2 regions of the Mycobacterium sp. URHB0021 genome follow, and region 1 is predicted to be linked to the other one. Evidence: predicted binding sites of a transcription regulator. Region 1 holds the regulator's gene; the other holds the start of a gene.
The links. The regulator LexA, encoded in region 1, represses DNA repair genes until DNA is damaged. The targets are predictions, from matches to a motif close to CGAACANNTGTTCG.
Positions count from the first base shown of each region.

Region 2: a site for LexA is predicted at 4,123-4,136, ahead of ACVWWN_RS34600 (error-prone DNA polymerase). Genes of this name have one in related genera too.

Region 1 covers NZ_JBSRZT010000002.1:5,147,257-5,156,862, forward strand. Annotated here, with positions in the region: gene ACVWWN_RS27715 (PhzF family phenazine biosynthesis protein) at 1-46, shown strand, start outside; gene nrdR (transcriptional regulator NrdR) at 57-521, opposite strand; gene ACVWWN_RS27725 (LysM peptidoglycan-binding domain-containing protein) at 684-1,133, opposite strand; gene lexA (transcriptional repressor LexA) at 1,365-2,060, shown strand; gene ACVWWN_RS27735 (LGFP repeat-containing protein) at 2,091-4,199, opposite strand; gene ACVWWN_RS27740 (acyl-CoA dehydrogenase family protein) at 4,321-5,481, opposite strand; gene ACVWWN_RS27745 (molybdopterin-dependent oxidoreductase) at 5,588-7,879, shown strand; gene ACVWWN_RS27750 (hypothetical protein) at 7,884-8,387, shown strand; gene ACVWWN_RS27755 (DEAD/DEAH box helicase) at 8,395-9,606, opposite strand, start outside.
Region 2 covers NZ_JBSRZT010000002.1:6,599,894-6,609,499, reverse strand. Annotated here, with positions in the region: gene ACVWWN_RS34620 (universal stress protein) at 14-901, shown strand; gene ACVWWN_RS34615 (APC family permease) at 898-2,442, shown strand; gene ACVWWN_RS34610 (SDR family NAD(P)-dependent oxidoreductase) at 2,444-3,208, opposite strand; gene ACVWWN_RS34605 (DUF899 domain-containing protein) at 3,258-3,962, opposite strand; gene ACVWWN_RS34600 (error-prone DNA polymerase) at 4,150-7,443, shown strand; gene ACVWWN_RS34595 (cellulase family glycosylhydrolase) at 7,440-9,606, opposite strand, start outside.

The sequences.
Region 1 (9,606 bases):
CATTTCGGGCCGAGTGGTCGACGACGGCATCAAGCAGATCGATTGACGATCGTCGGTCAGCCCGTGGCGGGCACCTCTCGGTGCGCACGCAGGGCTTCGATCTCCCGCTCGAAGTCTTCGGCCGACGAGAACGACCGGTAGACCGATGCGAAGCGCAGGTAGGCCACCTCGTCGAGCTCGCGAAGCGGCCCCAGGATCGCCAAACCGACTTCATGGCTGGGCACCTCGGGCGAACCGGCGGCCCGCACGGCGTCCTCTACCTGTTGGGCCAACAGGTTCAGCGCATCATCGTCGACCTGTCGCCCCTGGCAGGCCCGGCGCACGCCCTTGACGACCTTCTCTCGGCTGAACGGCTCGGTCACGCCGCTGCGCTTGACCACCGCCAGTACCGCCGTCTCCACCGTGGTGAACCGCCTGCCGCATTCGGGACACGATCTGCGTCGCCGGATGGCCTGACCCTCGTCTGTTTCGCGCGAATCAACCACGCGGGAATCGGGATGACGGCAGAACGGACAGTGCATCACCGCTCCCTCGCCGCGCCGACAATCACGTACCTCGAACCTCTCCGAGCCTACCTGCGCGGCCCCCGCGTGGCCCGGCGCTGGGGAAATCGGCGCGCGGACGGCGCGAGTGCTCATCGGGGCTATTGTGCAAGAACGCCTTTCACCACTCATCGCGCGGCGTCAGCCGACGGGCGCGATGAGCGTCTGGCCGGCGTCGAGCGCCACGGAGTCGAGCTGGTTCAGCTCGCGGATGCGCTCGACCACCTGACCGACAGGGGCGTCGGGCGCGACGCGATGTGCCACGTGCTGCAGCGTCTCACCGGTCTGAACTTGGATCACCGCCAGCCGGTTCGGCACCTCGGCGGTGCTCCCCACGACGCCGCCGAGCTGGGCTACCAGCCCCAACCACACCGTGATCCCCGCGGCGACCAACGCGAGCACCACGGTGGTGAGCGGCGTGATGGGCCGTCTGCGGTGCGACGCCCGCGACATCATCACACCGGTGCCGCGGTAGCGTACCGGCGCCCCGCCGGGCCGGCCCGAGCGCGGCCGCCGTCGCACGTCAGCAGGCCGGGGTCCCGGCCTGACCATCGGCTCCGCCGGGATTTCCCGGGTGTCGAGGATCGTCATCTGCCCGCCTTTCGCTCCGTGATAGCTCCACCATCATTCGCAACTGTGTTCGAACATACTCGCTCATGTGTTCGAGTTATAGAACGTGTGATCGAACTGTTGCGAAACGATAGATCGCCCCTCCGACAACTCGGGCGCGCGCCGGGTCCGTCGCCGGAACCCGGCGCCGATATCCGACACGCCTCGAACACATGTTTGATTATTGAAGCGGGCCCGACTACATTCGGCGCCATGAGCGACGACACGGACAGTGCTGGCAGCACAGGCGGACGCCGAAGTCTCGACACAGGTCTGACCGAGCGTCAGCGCACCATTCTGGATGTCATCCGCGCCTCGGTGACCAGCCGGGGCTATCCACCCAGCATCAGGGAGATCGGCGACGCCGTCGGCCTCACCTCGACATCGTCGGTCGCGCACCAGCTCCGCACACTGGAGCGAAAAGGCTATCTGCGGCGCGATCCCAACCGCCCGCGGGCCGTTGACGTGCGGGGCGCCGACGACGTGGTGACCCCCATCGTCGCCACCGACGTGGCCGGATCCGACACGCTACCCGAACCGACCTTCGTGCCGGTGTTGGGTCGCATTGCGGCGGGTGGGCCGATACTCGCGGAGGAGGCCGTCGAGGACGTCTTTCCGCTGCCGAAGGAGCTGGTCGGCGAGGGATCGTTGTTCCTGCTCAAAGTGGTCGGCGACTCGATGGTCGACGCGGCCATCTGCAACGGGGACTGGGTCGTGGTACGTCAGCAGAACGTGGCCGACAACGGCGACATTGTCGCAGCGATGATCGACGGAGAGGCCACGGTCAAGACATTCAAGCGGACTCGTGGTCAGGTGTGGCTGATGCCGCACAATCCAGCGTTCGAGCCCATCCCGGGTAACGACGCGGCGGTGCTCGGCAAGGTCGTCACCGTCATCCGCAAGATCTAGTCACCGCTGACCTGATCGCCCCGAACAAACCTAATCGCCCCGAACGAAGCCGTTCGTGATCGCGAACTCCTCGCTGGCGAACCAGATCTCGGCGCGCGCGTCGTCGTAGAGCGCGCTGCCGGGCGCCCAGTACAGCCCCGATTTCGTGTCGGCCTTGATGGGATATCCGTCCGGCGCCTGGTTGGGGTCGTCGAGGGGCAGGCGAAGCGCGGTCTGGGCGGGTTCGGGTTCGTCGATCACAATGCGGGCGTGACGGCCGGTGTCGGTCAACGGGTCCCGCTCCGGTCGTGGGCTCGCTCCAAGGCTGATACTCCGGATCGCCTCCGCGATGTCCGTTTCATTTGTCCCGTCCGCAGTATCGAACTCGCTTCTCACGGCCGCGGTATCGAATTCGCTCTCCTCGTCCGCGCTCTGGACGTCCGCGGTCTCGACGTCCGCGCTCTGGACGTCCGCGGCGTCGACGTCCGCGGTCTCGACGTCCGCGCTCTGGACATCCGCGGCGTCGACGTCCGAGGCATCCTTCTCGATCCGCGTTGGCGCGGTATCGACCTTGTCGGGGTCTTCTTCCTCCTCCGTCACCGCACTCTGCGTGGTGTCGGATTCCCCGGTTGCGGTGTCATGGGTGGTGCCCCACGTGCTCACCGGCGACAACGATCCCAGACCTTGTTGGGCGTATCGGTCGCCGAACATCTGGCCGGTCCGATCGTCACGTTCCTCGTTCCCGGGCGCGCCCACCTGGGCGGCGTCGAATGGCTGCGAGTCATCGCGGACCGCTTGCGAATCGCCGGCGCGGCGACGGCGGCGGTGCACCGCGGCCAAGGCCACGAGTCCGACGAGAAGCAGAATCGGCACGATGGCGAGCAACCACCACCAGGTCCAATGAGACGAGTTGTTGCCGTTGTCATTTGCGGCCTGTGCGCCGTTCGTCGCCTTGGGCAGGTCTTGTCCGGGCACGTCCAGCCCGGCCAGTCCGGAGGCCAGGTTGGCGGGTTCCGTGCTGAACTTCTTCGTCGAAGCGTCCCACGAGACCGCACCACCGGCGAACCGCTGGGTGATGACTTCGCCGTTCTCGGTTTGATCGGCCATCGGCACACCGAGGTCACCCGTGGCGCCACCCAGTTTCTGCCAGGCGGCGTTCATGGCCCCACGGACGATGACTGCGCCATAGTCCGGAGTCCAGAAGATCAAGGGCTGGTCCTTGGCCGCGAAGGTGCTGACCCGACTGTTCGGCGCACCGCCGTCCGCCTCGTTGCCGGTGGGGAAGCCCAGGTCGCCTTCCGGGCCCCCGACGCTGTCGTACTTGGCCAGTACCTGCCCGGTCACGACATTGGCGCCGGTCGCCGGACTGTAGAAGATCTTGCCGCCGGCGAAGTTCTGCCCGAATCCGTCGGCCCCGATCTTGTACACCGCGCCGTCCGGTGCGCCCAGCGGGCCGAGCGGTCCGCCGGCCGCACGCCGCGCGGCATTGATGGCAGAGGTCGGGTCTTCCGGAATCGTGAGGTCGGTCAGCTGGCCGCCGAGGTCGGGCGGAACAGTGGTGAACGTCTTCTTTTTCGTGTCATAGGACAACTCGCCACCGGTGAAAGCCTGGCTTACGACGTCGCCGTCATAGGTTTCATCCTCGGCCGGCACGCCGAGTGTGCCGGCGGATCCACCCAGCTTGTCCCAGGCGGCGTTGATGGCACCCCGCACCACGCGGGCTCCGGTGGCCGGGGTCCAGAAGATCACCGGGTTGTCGGCTGCGCTGAACGTGGTGTTGCGGCTGTCGGGGGCCCGCCCCGCACCCTCGTCGATGGTGGGAAAGCCCAGGTCACTGTCGGCGGGCCCGCCCAGCGAATCGAACTTGTCGAGGATCGCGCCGGTCATGATGTGGGCACCGGTCGCCGGGGTGAAGTAAATCTTGCCGCCCGCGAAGTTCTGCCCGAATCCCGGACCGACGGCGTAGACGTCGCCGTCCCTCGGCCCGAGCGGACCGGTGTCACCACCGCCGGCGTCGTAGGCGGCGCTGATCGCGTCGTTGGCGTCGGACTCCGGGGTCGCCGCAGCGACGGGTGACAGCAGCAGTGCCGCCGCGGCCGCCAGTACCCCGATGGCCACGCGACCGAAAACCGTGCTGCGCACGGTCCACTGCCCGCTCATTCGTCCTCCCCGCGTCGGCACAAAATTCCTTGAAAAGTATCGCGCCCGTCAACTGTGCGTCAGCAGACGTCGATAACCAAGGACCATGGCCGTGCCACACAGAGAAAATACCTGGCGGCCCCTAGACACCCATGCTGCGGCCGATGATTTCCTTCATGATCTCGGTCGTGCCGCCGTAGATGGTCTGCACGCGAGAATCGAGATAGGCCCGCGCGACCGGATATTCACGCATGTAACCGTAACCGCCGTGCAGCTGTAGGCAGCGGTCGATCAGAGCGACCTGCTTTTCGGTCGAATACCACTTCGCCATCGCGGCCTGCTCGGCCGTCAGCTTCTCCTCGAGGTGCAATTTGAGGAACTCGTCGACCATGATGCGCACCACGGTGGCCTCGGTCGCGAGTTCGGCCAACAGGAACCGGCTGTTCTGCTGACTGCCGATGGGACGGCCAAATGCCTTGCGTTCCTTCGTGTATTGCAGAGTGGACTTGAGCACCGCCTCCATCGCCGCGGCCGCCATCACGGCGATCCCGATGCGCTCCTGCGGCAGGTTCTGCATCAGGTAGACGAAGCCCTGGCCCTCTTCGCCGAGGAGGTTGTCGGCGGGCACCTTCACGTCGGTGAACGACAATTCGGCGGTGTCCTGCGCATCGAGGCCGATCTTGTCGAGTTTGCGGCCGCGCTCGAAGCCCTCCATGCCACGCTCGACGACCAGCAGTGAAAAGCCCAGTGCGCCCTTGTCCGGGTCGGTTCGGGCGACCACGATCACCAGATCGGCGTTGATACCGTTGGTGATGAACGTCTTCGCGCCGTTGAGGATGTAGTAGTCACCGTCCTTGACGGCCCGGGTCTTGATGCCCTGCAGGTCACTGCCCGTTCCGGGCTCGGTCATGGCGATCGCTGTGATGATTTCTCCGGTGCAGAACTGCGGAAGCCACCGCTGCTTCTGCTCGTCGGTGGCCAACCGCAGCAGATACGGGGCGACCACGTCGTTGTGCAGGCCGAAGCCGATGCCGCTGTAGCGCCCGGCGGTGGTCTCCTCGGTGACGATCACGTTGTAGCGGAAGTCGGGATTGCCACCGCCGCCGTACTCCTCCGGCACGGCCATGCCCAAGAAGCCCTGCTTGCCCGCCTCCAACCAGACGCCGCGGTCGACGATCTTCTCCTCTTCCCACTGGTCGTGGTACGGCGCCACGTGCCGATCCAGGAATGCGCGATAGGACTCGCGGAACAGATTGTGCTCGGGCTCGAACAGGGTGCGGTCGTACTTGACGACATCGCCCATTGGGCTGACCTCCGTGACTGGTACGGGCTGTTACCGACAAAATACCCCATCCAACCGGATGGTTGGTTGACCGAAGGCGGTGTCTCCGGGCCCTTAGACTCGGGCCATGGCCTCGGCTCCGATCAGCCTCACGCACTGGGGCGCGTTCAGCGCGGGCATGGAGGCCGGTGACATCGCCTCGGTCGAGCCCCTCGAGGGTGATGTCGACCCGTCGCCGCTGCTGGGAAATCTGGTGGGTTCGCTCCGGAACTCCGCGCGTGTCGCGGGCCCTGCGGTCCGGCGGGGCTGGCTGCATGACGGTCCGGGACCCAGCGCAAGACGGGGCGCCGACGAATTCGTCGCGGTGTCGTGGGACGAACTCACCGAGCTGCTGGCCGACGAGCTCCGGCGGGTCATCGACGTCCACGGCAACGAGGCGATCTACGGCGGCTCGTACGGCTGGGCCAGCGCCGGCCGCTTCCACCACGCCCAGAGCCAGATTCACCGCTTCCTCAAACTGCTTGGCGGATACACCTTTTCCCGCCACTCCTACAGCCTCGGCGCGACCGGTGTGATCATGCCGCGAGTGGTCGGCACGCATGATGACCTGTTCAAGCGATCCACCCAGTGGGAGGTCATCGTCGAGCACACCGATCTGCTGGTGTGTTTCGGCGGGATGGCCATGAAGAACACCGGGACGAATCACGGCGGCACCACCGCGCATCCGGCTCGCGATGCCTTGCGCCGGTTCCGCGCCCGCGGCGGCCGGGTCGTGTCGTTCTCCCCGTTGCGTGACGACGCGGATGGTGACAGCGATTGGCACGCACCGGTACCCGGCACCGACGTGGCGATCATGCTCGCGCTCGCGCATGTACTGGCCACCGAATCGCTGGCCGACCGCGAGTTCCTCCGCACCTACTGCACGGGTTACGAGCGGTTCGAGCGCTATCTGCTCGGTACCGACGACGGCGTGCCCAAATCGCCGCAGTGGGCCTCGGCGATCTGCGGGCTGGCGGCCGACGATCTCACCGCGCTGGCCCGGCGGATGGCGGCCGGGCGCACCATCGTCACGGTCAGCTGGTCGCTGCAGCGGACCAGGCACGGCGAGCAGGCCCCCTGGATGGGGCTCACGCTGGCGGCGATGCTGGGTCAGATCGGCCTTCCCGGAGGTGGTTTCGGACATGGCTACGGCTCGATGAACGAACCGGGGCTGCCGCCGCTGCGCTGTTCGTTGCCGTCGCTGCCGCAGGGGCTCAACCCCGTCCGGACGTTCATCCCCGTCGCAGCGGTCAGCCACATGCTGCTGCACCCCGGTCAGCCATTCGACTTCAACGGCCGGCAGTTGACGTATCCCGAGATCAAATTGGTCTACTGGGCCGGCGGGAATCCGTTTCACCACCACCAGAACATCGCGCGGCTGCGCCGGGCCCTGGGGCGGGTGGACACCGTCGTCGTTCACGACCCGTACTGGACGGCGATGGCCAAGCACGCCGACATCGTGGTGCCGTCGACGACGGCGTTCGAGCGCGACGACTTCTCCGGCTCCCGCAACGACCCGCTTCTGGTGGCCATGCCGCAACTGGCCGAACCGTATGCGCAGTCCCGCGATGATTACGCAACGTTCACCGCCGTAGCGGGGCGGTTGGGGTTCGCCGAGAAATTCACCGAGGGCCGCACCGCCCGACAGTGGCTGACCCATATGTACGACAAGTGGGCCGCGGGACTGGATTTCACGGTACCGACCTTCGACGAATTCTGGCAACGGGGCAGGCTGCAGCTACCCACCGAGACGGGCCTGACATTGCTCGGCGACTTCCGCGCTGACCCCAAGACCCATCGGCTGGGCACACCGAGCGGTCTCATCGAGATCTTCTCGCGGGAGATCGACGGGTTCCGGTACGACGACTGCGCGGGCCACCCCAAGTGGTACGAACCCACCGAATGGCTGGGCGGTGCCCGGGCGGCCGACTATCCGCTGCATCTGCTGGCCAATCAGCCCGCATCGCGGTTGCACAGTCAGCTCGACGGTGGCGCCACTAGTCAGGCCTCCAAAGTACAAGGGCGCGAACCTATCCGGATGAATCCGGCCGATGCCGACGCGCGCGGGCTGGTCGACGGCGACGTGGTGCGGGTATTCAACGACCGCGGCGCCTGCCTGGCCGGCCTGGTGGTCGATGACCGTGTGCGTCCCAAGGTGGTACAGCTGTCGACCGGGGCATGGTTCGACCCGCTCGACCCCGCGGACCCGGATGCGATGTGCGTGCACGGCAACCCGAACGTGCTGACCGAGGACGTCGGCACGTCATCGCTGGCGCGCGGCTGCACCGGCGCGCATGTGCTGGTGCAGATCGAGAAGTTCGATGGTCCGCTGCCCCCGGTGCGGGCGCACGAGCCGCCGGTGATCACGCCGCGCCGGTAGAGAGATGACCGAATCGCTCACTGTCGAAGAACGCGGGCGGCCGATAACCTTCACGCTCGACGACATGATGCGCTACCACGGGGGTCACTCACCCGCCGGCGTGGCGATGGCGTTCAAGGTCCTGGAACGCGCCTTCGCGTCCCTCTCCCCCGACGGGCCACCGGATCGCCGCTCGATCACCGTGCGCACGGCGTTCCGCGGGCCCGGCGCGCGAGACGGCTTCGAGGCGGTCACGCGCGCGGTCAGCGACGGGCGATATGTCGTCGACCGTTCGCTGGTCCGCTCCGATCGCGGACGGCTGCTGGAGGACTTCGTTTTCGTCGTCACCATCGGCAGGCAGACCGCGACGCTTCTGCTCCGCGACGGGTTCGTCACCGACGAGTTCGTCGACCTGGCCCGGACCGAGAAACGCAGCGGCCGGCAGGAGTCGCGGCTCGACGAGCTGAAAGCGCATCTGGCGCAGCGAGTGATGGCCGCGCCCGCAGCCGACGTCTACGACGTCGGCTGAAATCGCGCTAATGCGCAGCGGACTGCTTGGCCCTTGGGCGTCGGCCGCCGTTGTCACCTCGGCGGTTGGCGCCGTGCCGGGCGGCGTTCGGCTGCCCCTGGCCCTGGCCTTGACCCCGGCCCGACGAACCGCGGCGACGGCGCTGGTGTCCATCGGCCGGCCGGGCCGGCGGGGCCGACTTCGGTGCGGGCGCGCGGTACGGCGCGACTTCACCGACGAGTGTGCGCACCACGTCCGAGTCGGCCGCAACCTGTTGCGGTTGTGCGGTGATGCCCGCGCGCCGCAGCAGCTGTTGGGTGTCACGGCGCTGTTCGGGCAGCACCACGGTCACCACATCACCCGCGCTGCCGGCCCTCGCGGTGCGGCCGGACCGGTGTAGATATGCCTTGTGCTCCATCGGCGGATCGACGTGGACTACGAGTTCGACCTCGTCGACGTGCACCCCGCGGGCGGCGATGTCCGTCGCGACCAGCACCCGGGCCTCGCCCGCGCTGAACGCGGCGAGGTTGCGATCGCGCGCAGGCTGCGACAGGTTGCCGTGCAGATCGACCGACGGCACTCCTGATTCGGTGAGCTGCTTGGCCAGCTTGCGCGCCTGATGCTTGGTGCGCATGAAGAGGATTCGACGTCCGCTCCCGGATGCCAGCGCCTGCACGAGGTCCTTCTTGGCGGCCGCGCCCGCGACGTGGAACACGTGGTGGGTCATCGCCGGCGGCGGCGCGCTGATCTCGTCGACGGAGTGCAGGACCTCGTTGCGCAGGAAGCGGCGGACCAGCTTGTCCACGCCGTTGTCGAGGGTCGCGGAGAACAGGAGCCGCTGACCGCCGGCCGGTGTGGCCGCCAGAATCCGGGTGACGCCGGGCAGGAAACCGAGGTCGGCCATGTGGTCGGCCTCGTCGAGCACGGTGATCTCGATGGCGTCGAGGCTGATGTGGCGCTGCTTCATCAGGTCTTCCAGCCGGCCTGGACACGCCACGACGATGTCCACACCCGCCCTCAGCGCGGTCACCTGCCTGCCCTGCGGCACACCACCGAAGATGGTGGCCACCTTCAGCCCGTAGGGCGCCGCGAGCGGTTCGAGCACCGCGGTGATCTGGGTGGCCAGTTCGCGAGTCGGCGCCAGCACCAACCCGGCTGGGTGTGACGGGCGTCTCTTCGCGTCGGACAGCCGGCTGACCAGCGGGATGGAGAATGCCAGTGTCTTGCCGCTGCCGGTCTT
Region 2 (9,606 bases), 1.5 Mb from region 1:
CGGTGGTTCGGCTATGAAGTTGGTCGTTGGGTATCTGGCAACTCCCGGTGGCGCAGACGCGATGGCACTCGCGACGCGTCTGGCCCGGACGCTCGGGGCAGAACTCGAGGTGTCCATCATCCTGCACCCGGACAGTGCGCTGCCCTCCCTCGTCACCACCGGTGGCTATGAGGAAGTGCTCGCCGAGCAGGGGGAGAAGTGGCTCGCCGAGGCACTCGCGTCGGTGCCCGACGATGTCATCGCACGCAGCCGCGTGAGCTTCAACGACTCGTTCGCCGACGGACTGATCGGTGAGGTGTCGCGGGTCGAGGCCGATCTCATCGTCGTGGGCGGGTCGGGAGGCGGTTTGGCCGGCAGCTACTCACTGGGTTCCGTCGTCAACGAGCTGCTGCATTCGGCCCCGGTGCCCGTGGTGGTGGCGCCCCGCGGTACCCGCAACTCCACGGTGGAGCGGGTCCGGGAGGTGACCTGTGCCATCGGGCAACGGCCGGGGGCGGACCTGTTGCTCGACACGGCCGTGCGGTTCAGCAGGGCGGCGGGCACGCCGCTGCGATTGGTGTCGCTGGTCGCGCTGGACCCGACATTCGGTGCGTTGCGTGGCGACAGCGAAGCCGTGCACGAGCGCGCCATCGCGCACGCCGAACGTGCGCTCGAAACCGCGAAAACCGCTCTTCCGGAGGGGGCTGCCGTCACCTCGATGATCGGCGACGGCGACACGGTGGAGGATGCGGCGAGCAAGCTCGAGTGGCACGACGGTGATCTGATCATGGTCGGGTCCAGCCGTCTCGGTGCGCCCCGGCGACTGTTCCTCGGTTCGACCGCGGCCAAAATGCTGCGCGTGCTCGAGGTGCCGATGATGGTCGTACCGAGAGACCAGATCGCCATGGAGGACCTGCCGTGAGCGATACCGCGGACAAACCGTCCGTGGTCACCGAAGAATCGGGTCTCGTCTCGAAGGGACTCGCCACAGGCAAGGTCGGTACATTCTCCGGTGCGGTGCTTGGCATTTCGTCTGTTGCGCCGGGATACACGCTCACCGCCAGCATCGGCCTCATCGTCGCCGCGGTGGGTCTGAAGATGCCCGCGATCCTGATCGCGGGCTTCATCCCGATGTTCCTCACCGCCTACGCGTATCGGGAGTTGAACTCACGCGCCCCCGACTGCGGCGCGTCATTCACGTGGTCCACCAAGGCATTCGGGCCCTACGTCGGCTGGATGTGCGGGTGGGGCATGGTGGTCGCCACCATCATCGTGTTGTCCAATCTGGCGGCAATCGCGGTCGAGTTCTTCTATCTGTTCATCGCGCGGATCGTCGACAACCCCGATATCGCCGACCTCGCGGCCAACAAGCGGGTGAACATCGTCACCACTCTGGTGTTCATCGCGATCGCCACGGCGATCGCCAGCCGCGGCATCACCACCAGCGAGCGGGTGCAGTACGTGCTGGTCGGTTTCCAGATGACCATACTGGTCGCATTCGCGGTGGTGGCGCTGCTGCACGTCGGTCGCGGGGACGCGCCGGCCGGGCTGAGCTTCGATCTGGACTGGTTCAATCCGTTCACCGGGCTTACGCTGAGCGCCTTCGTGATTGGAGTGACTGGCTCGATATTCGCCTTCTGGGGCTGGGACACCTGTTTGACACTCGGCGAGGAATCCAAGGACCCGACGAAGGTGCCCGGTCGCGCCGGACTGCTGTGTGTGATGTCCATCCTGCTCACCTATCTGCTGGTGGCCGTCGCGGTGATGATGTACGCCGGCGTCGGGGACGCCGATCTCGGCTTGGGCAACGAGGAGAACGCGGACAACGTCTTCGGCGCCATGGCAGATCCGGTGTTGGGCACATGGGCTGGACCGTTGCTATTCCTGGCGGTGTTGGCGTCCTCGGTGGCCAGCCTGCAGACCACCTTCCTGCCGGCCGCCCGCGCCATGCTGGCCATGGGTGCCTACGGCGCGTTTCCCGAGAAGTTCGCAAAAGTCAGCCCGCGTTACCTGGTGCCCACGTATTCCACCATCGTCGCGGGCGTGGTCACCGGGGTCTTCTACACGGTGGTGAGCCTGCTGTCGGAGAAGGTACTTTTGGATACCATTGCCGCGCTTGGCATCATGATCTGCTGGTACTACGGCATCACGGCCTTCGCCTGTGTCTGGTTCTTCCGCCGGGAGCTGTTCAGCAGCGTTCACAACGTGGTGTTCAAGTTCCTGTTCCCGTTGCTCGGCGGCATCATGCTGGCACTCGTCTTCGTGATCTCGGTGAGCGAGAGCATGAACCCCGAAAATGCCAGCGGCGGATCAATCTTCGGGATCGGCCTGGTGTTCTACATGGGCTTCGGCATCCTGCTGCTGGGCGCGACACTGATGGTGATCTGGCGCGTCCGCAGTCCGGGTTTCTTCGAGGGCAGGACGCTCGCCCGCACCAGATCGGACCAGGCGCCGGTCGGATAGCTCACCAGGTTTGTTCGGCCGCCCTGACCAGCATTTCGTTGACGGCGACGCGCCGGTCCCGGGTGACCATGTACACCACGGCGTCGGCGATGTCGCTGGGTTCGAGTTTCACCATGCCCGCGGTCCGCTCGTCGAGGGCGGCGCGGTCCTGGGCGGGCAATGCGGTGGTGATCTCCGTTTGGACCGTGCCGGGTTCCACCAGGCCGACCCGGACGCGCTGGCCGAGCAGTTCCTGGCGAACCGACTCGGAGAACGCACCGATGCCGAATTTCGTCAGGGCGTACACCGCGTTTCCGGGTCGCGCGACCCGGCCGGCTGTCGAGCTGATGTTCACGATGTCGGCCACCCGACGGGGTGAATCGCTGGCCGCCTTGATGAGGTGCGGCAGCGACGCCCGGGTGACATAGAGCAGTCCCTGGACATTGACCGACACCATGGCATCCCAGTCCGCCGGATCGGCTTCGGCAGCCGGCCCGATCCGCATCAGCCCGGCGTTGTTGACCACGGTGTCGAGCCGGCCCAGTTCGGCGACCACGCGCTGGACGGCATCGTCGGCCTGTGCGCGGTCGGCGACATCGGCGTCGACAGCAAGGGCGGCGCCGCCCGAGGCTTCGATGCGGCCCGTGAGCTGGTCGAGTCGGTCGCGGCGGCGGGCCACCAGCGCGACGGTCGCGCCCTGGTCGGCGAGCGCGAGCGCGGTTGCCTCGCCGATCCCGCTGCTGGCACCCGTGACGAGGGCGACTGTTCCGTCGAGTTTTCGGTTCATGCTCACATCTTGCGCACTGAAGCTGAGCGAACAGTCGTTCGACTCGGAGCTACCGCTGTCCGTCGGGGCCGTAGATCCGGGCGATGTCGGGGGAGTCGAGCCAGTTCGAGTAGGTCGGCGACTTCGGCCAACCGTCGGGCGAGTCCTGCCACTCCTCCTGGCGGCCCCATGGCAGGGTGTCGATCAGTCCGAAGCTGTGGCTGAGCTGTTCGGTTCCGCGGCCGTCGGTGTGCCAGGTGCGATATACGGTGTCGCCGGAACGCAGGAACACGTTGACGGCGAAGCCTGCGCCGGGCGGGGCGCCGACGTCGGCGGCGAAGGAACTCTCCGACGACGAGTACCAGGCCATCTTGTTGCCGACCTTGGTCTTGTAGGCCAGTGCTTCGTCGATCGGCCCGTTCGTGACGATGACGAATCGGGCGTCGTAGTTGTCGAGAAATTCGAGTCGGGTGAATTGGCTCGTGAACCCGGTGCAGCCGCCGCACTGCCATTCGGCGTCGTCGAACCACATGTGGTTGTAGACGATGAGCTGTGCGCGGCCGTCGAACACGTCGGCCAGCGGGACGGGTCCGTTCGCACCGATCAGCGTGTAGTCCGGCATCTCGACCATCGGCAGCCTGCGCCGCTGCGCGGCGATGGCGTCGAGTTCACGGGTGGCGGCCTTCTCCCGCGTGCGCAGGTCGTCGAGAGCCTGCTGCCAGGTCTGCTGGTCGACGACCGGAGGTAGGGCGGTGGCAGTCTTCTGCTCGGTCACGGTGCCTCCTGGGGCTCGGACGGATAACTATTTGCAGTGTTGACCGGAGACGGGCGCCGAACTCATCGCGGTCCGGGAAGGCGGCGTGCAAGCGGCCCGCATCTCGTTGCCGTATTACTGAGTCGATTCGCCCGCCCTGCGTAGTGGGCGAATAGCGCATAGAACGTATGTTCGATACACTGCGGGAGTGGGCTGGCACACCGGGCCGCCGAGCTGGACGGAAATGGAGCGGGTGCTCAATGGCAAACCGCGCCGCGCAGGGTGGCCAATTGACGAGCAGATCGGCGACGGTGGCGACAGTCCGGCCTGGTCGCGCAAGCGCGCAAGCTACCAGCCGCTGGACGTCGACCGTCCATCTTCGTCGGTCCCGTACGCCGAGTTGCACGCCCATTCGGCATACAGCTTCCTCGACGGAGCCAGCACCCCGGAAGAGCTCGTCGAAGAGGCCGCCAGGCTAGATCTGCGGGCCATCGCGCTGACCGATCACGACGGCCTCTACGGGGTGGTGCGGTTCGCCGAGGCCGCCAAGGAACTGGGTGTGCAGACGGTGTTCGGCGCCGAACTGTCGCTGAGTAATGTCGCCCGCACCGAGGAGCCCGATCCACCGGGACCGCATCTGCTGGTGCTGGCGCGGGGGCCGGAGGGATACCGGCGGCTGTCGCGTCAGATCGCGGGGGCTCACCTGGCCGGTGGAGAGAAAGGCAAGCCCCGCTACGACTATGACGCGCTCACCGAGGCGGCGGGCGGCCATTGGCACATCCTGACTGGATGCCGTAAAGGACATGTCCGGCAGGCACTTTCGACGGGTGGTCCCGATGCGGCCGCGGCGGCGCTGGCCGACCTGGTCGATCGGTTCGGCCGCGACCGCGTCACCATCGAACTGACCCACCACGGCCATCCTCTCGACGACGAACGCAACGTGGTGCTGGCCGAGTTGGCGCCACGCTTCGGCATCGGTCTCGTCGCCACCACCGCCGCACACTTCGCCGAGCCGTCCCGGGGCAGGCTGGCCATGGCCATGGGGGCGATCCGTGCCCGCAACTCGGTTGACGAAGCGGCGGGTTTCCTTGCGCCACTGGGAGGCTCCCACCTGAGGTCGGGGGAGGAGATGGCCCGGGTCTTCGCCCATTGTCCCGAGGTGGTGACGGCCGCAGCCGACCTCGCAGAGCAGTGCGCGTTCGGGCTGGCGCTGATCGCCCCGCAGTTACCACCGTTCGATGTGCCGGCCGGGCATACCGAGGACAGCTGGCTGCGGCACCTGGTCATGGCGGGAGCGCGGCACCGGTACGGATCGCCCGCGCGCGCACCGCGCGCCTACGGGCAGATCGAACACGAGTTGAAAATCATTGAACAGCTGACATTCCCGGGCTACTTCCTGGTGGTCCACGACATCACCCGGTTCTGCCGGGAGAACGGCATCCTGGCCCAGGGCAGGGGATCGGCGGCCAACTCGGCGGTCTGCTATGCGCTCGGAGTCACCAACGTCGATCCGATAGCCAACGAGTTGCTGTTCGAGCGGTTCCTGTCGCCTGCGCGGGACGGGCCGCCGGACATCGACATCGACATCGAGTCCGACCTCCGGGAAAACGCCATCCAGTACGTCTACAACCGCTACGGCCGTGACTATGCCGCCCAGGTCGCCAACGTCATCACCTTCCGCGGCCGCAGTGCGGTGCGGGACATGGCCCGCGCGCTGGGCTTCTCCCAGGGACAGCAGGACGCGTGGAGCAAGCAGATCGGCCAATGGGGGAACCTGGCGGAATCGCCGCACGTCGAGGACATCCCGGAACAGGTGATCGATCTGGCGATGCAGATCTCGAACCTGCCGCGGCACATGGGTATCCACTCCGGCGGCATGGTGATCTGCGACCGCCCGATCGCCGACGTGTGCCCGGTGGAGTGGGCGCGGATGGAGAACCGCAGCGTACTGCAGTGGGACAAAGACGACTGCGCCGCGATCGGTTTGGTGAAGTTCGATCTGCTGGGTCTGGGCATGCTCTCGGCGCTGCACTACGCCATCGATCTACTGGCCGAGCACAAGGGAATCGAGGTGGACCTGGCCAAACTGGACCTGAGCGAGCAGGCGGTGTACGAGATGCTGCAGCGCGCCGACTCCGTTGGTGTGTTCCAGGTGGAGTCCCGCGCACAGATGGCCACCCTGCCTCGGCTGAAGCCGCGGGTGTTCTACGACTTGGTGGTCGAGGTCGCGTTGATCCGCCCCGGCCCGATTCAGGGCGGTTCGGTGCATCCCTACATCAAGCGTCGTAACGGAGAGGAGCGTGTCACCTACGACCACCCGTCGATGGAGCCCGCGCTGCGAAAGACACTGGGGGTGCCACTGTTTCAGGAGCAGCTCATGCAACTGGCGGTCGACTGCGCCGGCTTTTCGGCCGCTGAAGCCGATCAGCTGCGCCGGGCGATGGGATCCAAACGCTCGACGGAGCGGATGCGGCGGCTGCGGGGCCGGTTCTACGACGGTATGCGCAACCGGCACGGAATCACCGGTGAGGTCGCTGACCGAATCTACGAGAAGCTGGAAGCCTTCGCCAATTTCGGTTTCCCGGAGAGCCATTCGCTGTCGTTCGCCTCACTGGTGTTCTATTCGTCCTGGTTCAAGCTGCACCATCCTGCGGCATTCTGCGCGGCGCTGCTGCGGGCACAGCCGATGGGTTTCTACTCCCCGCAGTCGCTGGTGGCCGATGCGCGCAGGCACGGGGTGACCGTGCACGGGCCCGACGTCAACGCCAGCCTGGCGCACGCGACGCTGGAGAACGAAGGCCTCGAAGTACGGCTGGGCTTGGGCAGTGTTCGCCATATCGGCGACGATCTCGCCGAGCGGATGGTCGCCGAACGCAATGCCGACGGGCCGTTCGCTTCTCTGCTGGACCTGACGGGGCGGTTGCAGCTCTCCATACCGCAGACGGAGGCGCTGGCCACCGCCGGTGCGCTGAGTTGCTTCGGCGTCACCCGGCGAGAAGGGTTGTGGGCCGCCGGCGCGGCGGCCACCCAGCGCCCGGACCGGTTGCCGGGAGTCGGGTCGTCGTCGCATGTTCCGTCGCTGCCCGGCATGAGTGAGCTCGAGCTGGCCGCCGCCGACGTGTGGGCAACCGGTGTTTCGCCGGACAGCTATCCCACGCAGTTTCTGCGTGAGGATCTGAACGCCCTTGGCGTGGTTCCCGCCGCCCAGCTGTTGACGGTGCCCGACGGCACCCGGGTACTGGTGGCCGGCGCGGTGACGCACCGGCAACGGCCGGCGACCGCTCAGGGGGTGACGTTCATCAACCTCGAGGATGAGACCGGGATGGTGAACGTGCTGTGCTCCCAGGGCATCTGGGCACGCCACCGCAAACTTGCCCAGACCGCGTCAGCGCTGCTGGTCAGGGGACAGGTGCAGAACGCCAGCGGGGCGGTGACAGTGGTCGCCGACCGCATGGGAAAACTTCCCATGGCGGTCGGCTCCCGCAGCCGCGACTTCCGCTAGCTGGCGCTGCCCGATCCCTCACCGCCGGTGGCTGATTCACCAGCGCCTGATTCACCCGCACCGGAGCCTGATCCGCCGGACGCCGCTGCACCGTGCTCTGAACCTGAGCCGCCAGTTCCCGAGCCCCCTGCCGTGCCGGTGTCGGTGGACGTGGAGGTCGTGCTGCCGGTTGTGGTGCCGGTGGTGGTGCTGCCAGTGGTGGAGCCGCTGGATCCGCCGGAGTCATCGGGGCCGACCTCTCCCGGGCGCGCGACCAGCCCGGTCCGAACCGGCTCTCGCGACTCTGCGCCCGTGGCCTGGACCGCCAGAGTCGTCGAGCCCGATTCGACGGTGACCGTTGACCCATTGACAGCACCCGAATCATCGTTGCCCTTGATGGCGTCCTTGTCGGTGTCGTTGTCGGTGTCATTGCCCGTCGATTCGATCTGCGGATCTGCCTCGGTCGAACCAGCCGGCGTCCCCTCGGCGCCGGATGCATTCGTCCCATTCGACTCTTCGGTCTCCGAGCCCTGGACGTCTGCGGCACCCACGACGTCGTTCTCGACCGGGCCACTCTCCTCGGCGTTGACTTCATTGACCTGGTCCACCGAGTTGATCTCTGTGACTTTACCTTTCGCTTCCAGATCGTCGATGGTTGATGATCTCATGTCTTCCGTTCCCGACGTGTCCTCGCCGAGAGAGGCGCCGGCAGACGACACTGCGGCGAAGCTGGCCGCCTGAACTACTTGGGCCTGTTGCTGGGACAGGCTCATCGGGTTGATAATTCCGACGATCGTTTTGACAAGCGCCTCCGCTACGGCACCGAACGCGGCTTGTATCGAGCCGAACACGCTTTGGAAAGCCTGCGCGAACCCGTTGAGCATCTGCTGCAAGGCGGCTATGAGTTGTGCGATCGGGTTTCCCGCCGCCGAGGCCAACGGGTTCTGTGCACCCGGATTCTGCGCGCCGGGGTTCAGAATTGGCGGCAGCTCACCGTTCCCGTACTGCGCGATGAAGTCCCTGATGATGTCCACCGCCGACTTCATCACCCACCCCTGCGCCACCGAATCCCAGACCTGCGCCGCTCCCTTTTCCACCCATTGCGCCGTCGCCACATCCCATCGGTACAGCCCGTAGGAGCCGTCCTCGGTGCCGGCACCGAGGACGCGGTCGCGTGTGGTGAAGATGAATGAGGGTCCGGCGAAGTCTCCCAGGCTGGGATACAAATTCTGAAGGTTCGCCCACGTCCGCAAGAAATCGTCGATGAACTTTGCTTGTTTCTGGTCGCTGACCGCATTGGGACCGCCGGTCGGCAGGCCGTATTCCGTCGCCCAGATCCGCAGGGCGGCGTCCCCCTTGTTGATCATCATCTGGCGCATCTGGATCAGCTGGTCGATCGGCTCGTAGGGGTAACCATTGTTGATACCCGCAGAGAACTGTGTCGTGAAGTGATAGGGATGGAACGACAGGGCGTCGAAGTATCCCTTGGCCCCGTTTTGATACATCTTGTCGAGGAAGGTCACCGGGCTCATGAAGGCGCTGCCGTAGTCAATGACGGAGGTGAACACACCGGCGACGACCATCGGATCATTGGGGTTGACAACGCCATTCACGTCGTTGGCCGTTTTGATCGCGTTGTAGGCAAGCTTCAGCATCTGGGTGTAGGACGCCGGGTCGACTGCCGGATTCCAATACAGAGCCGAGTTCGGCTCATTCCAGATCTCGTACGCCGAGATGTTGCTGCCATAGCGTTTGGCCACCTCACCGGCGAAGTTGGCGAATGACTGTGGATCCGGCGCGGCGGTGAAGGGGAGGCCGCCGCTGGGTTGGCTACCCCAGGTCAGAGGTGTCGAGTTAATCGCTCCGAGCACCGACATGCCACGGTCGGTGGCCTGCTGGACGATGAAGTCCACCTTGGACCAGTCGCGATAGGCACCATTGGGAGCGTTCGGCGCAACCGGCTGGACGGCGGCCCACGGGACGATCACGCGGACAGTGTTGACGCCAAGGGACTGCATCTGGTCGAACGTCGCGACGATGTCGGTGGTCGACATGTTGAAGAGCTCGGAGTCGGCTATGCCGATCGTCGAAGACGATTGATCGATAGCTACAACGGGCGTGTAATCGAGGCTGATCGCCATCGGCTTGGTGGAGAGCAAATCACTCATCGCGATCAGCATGATG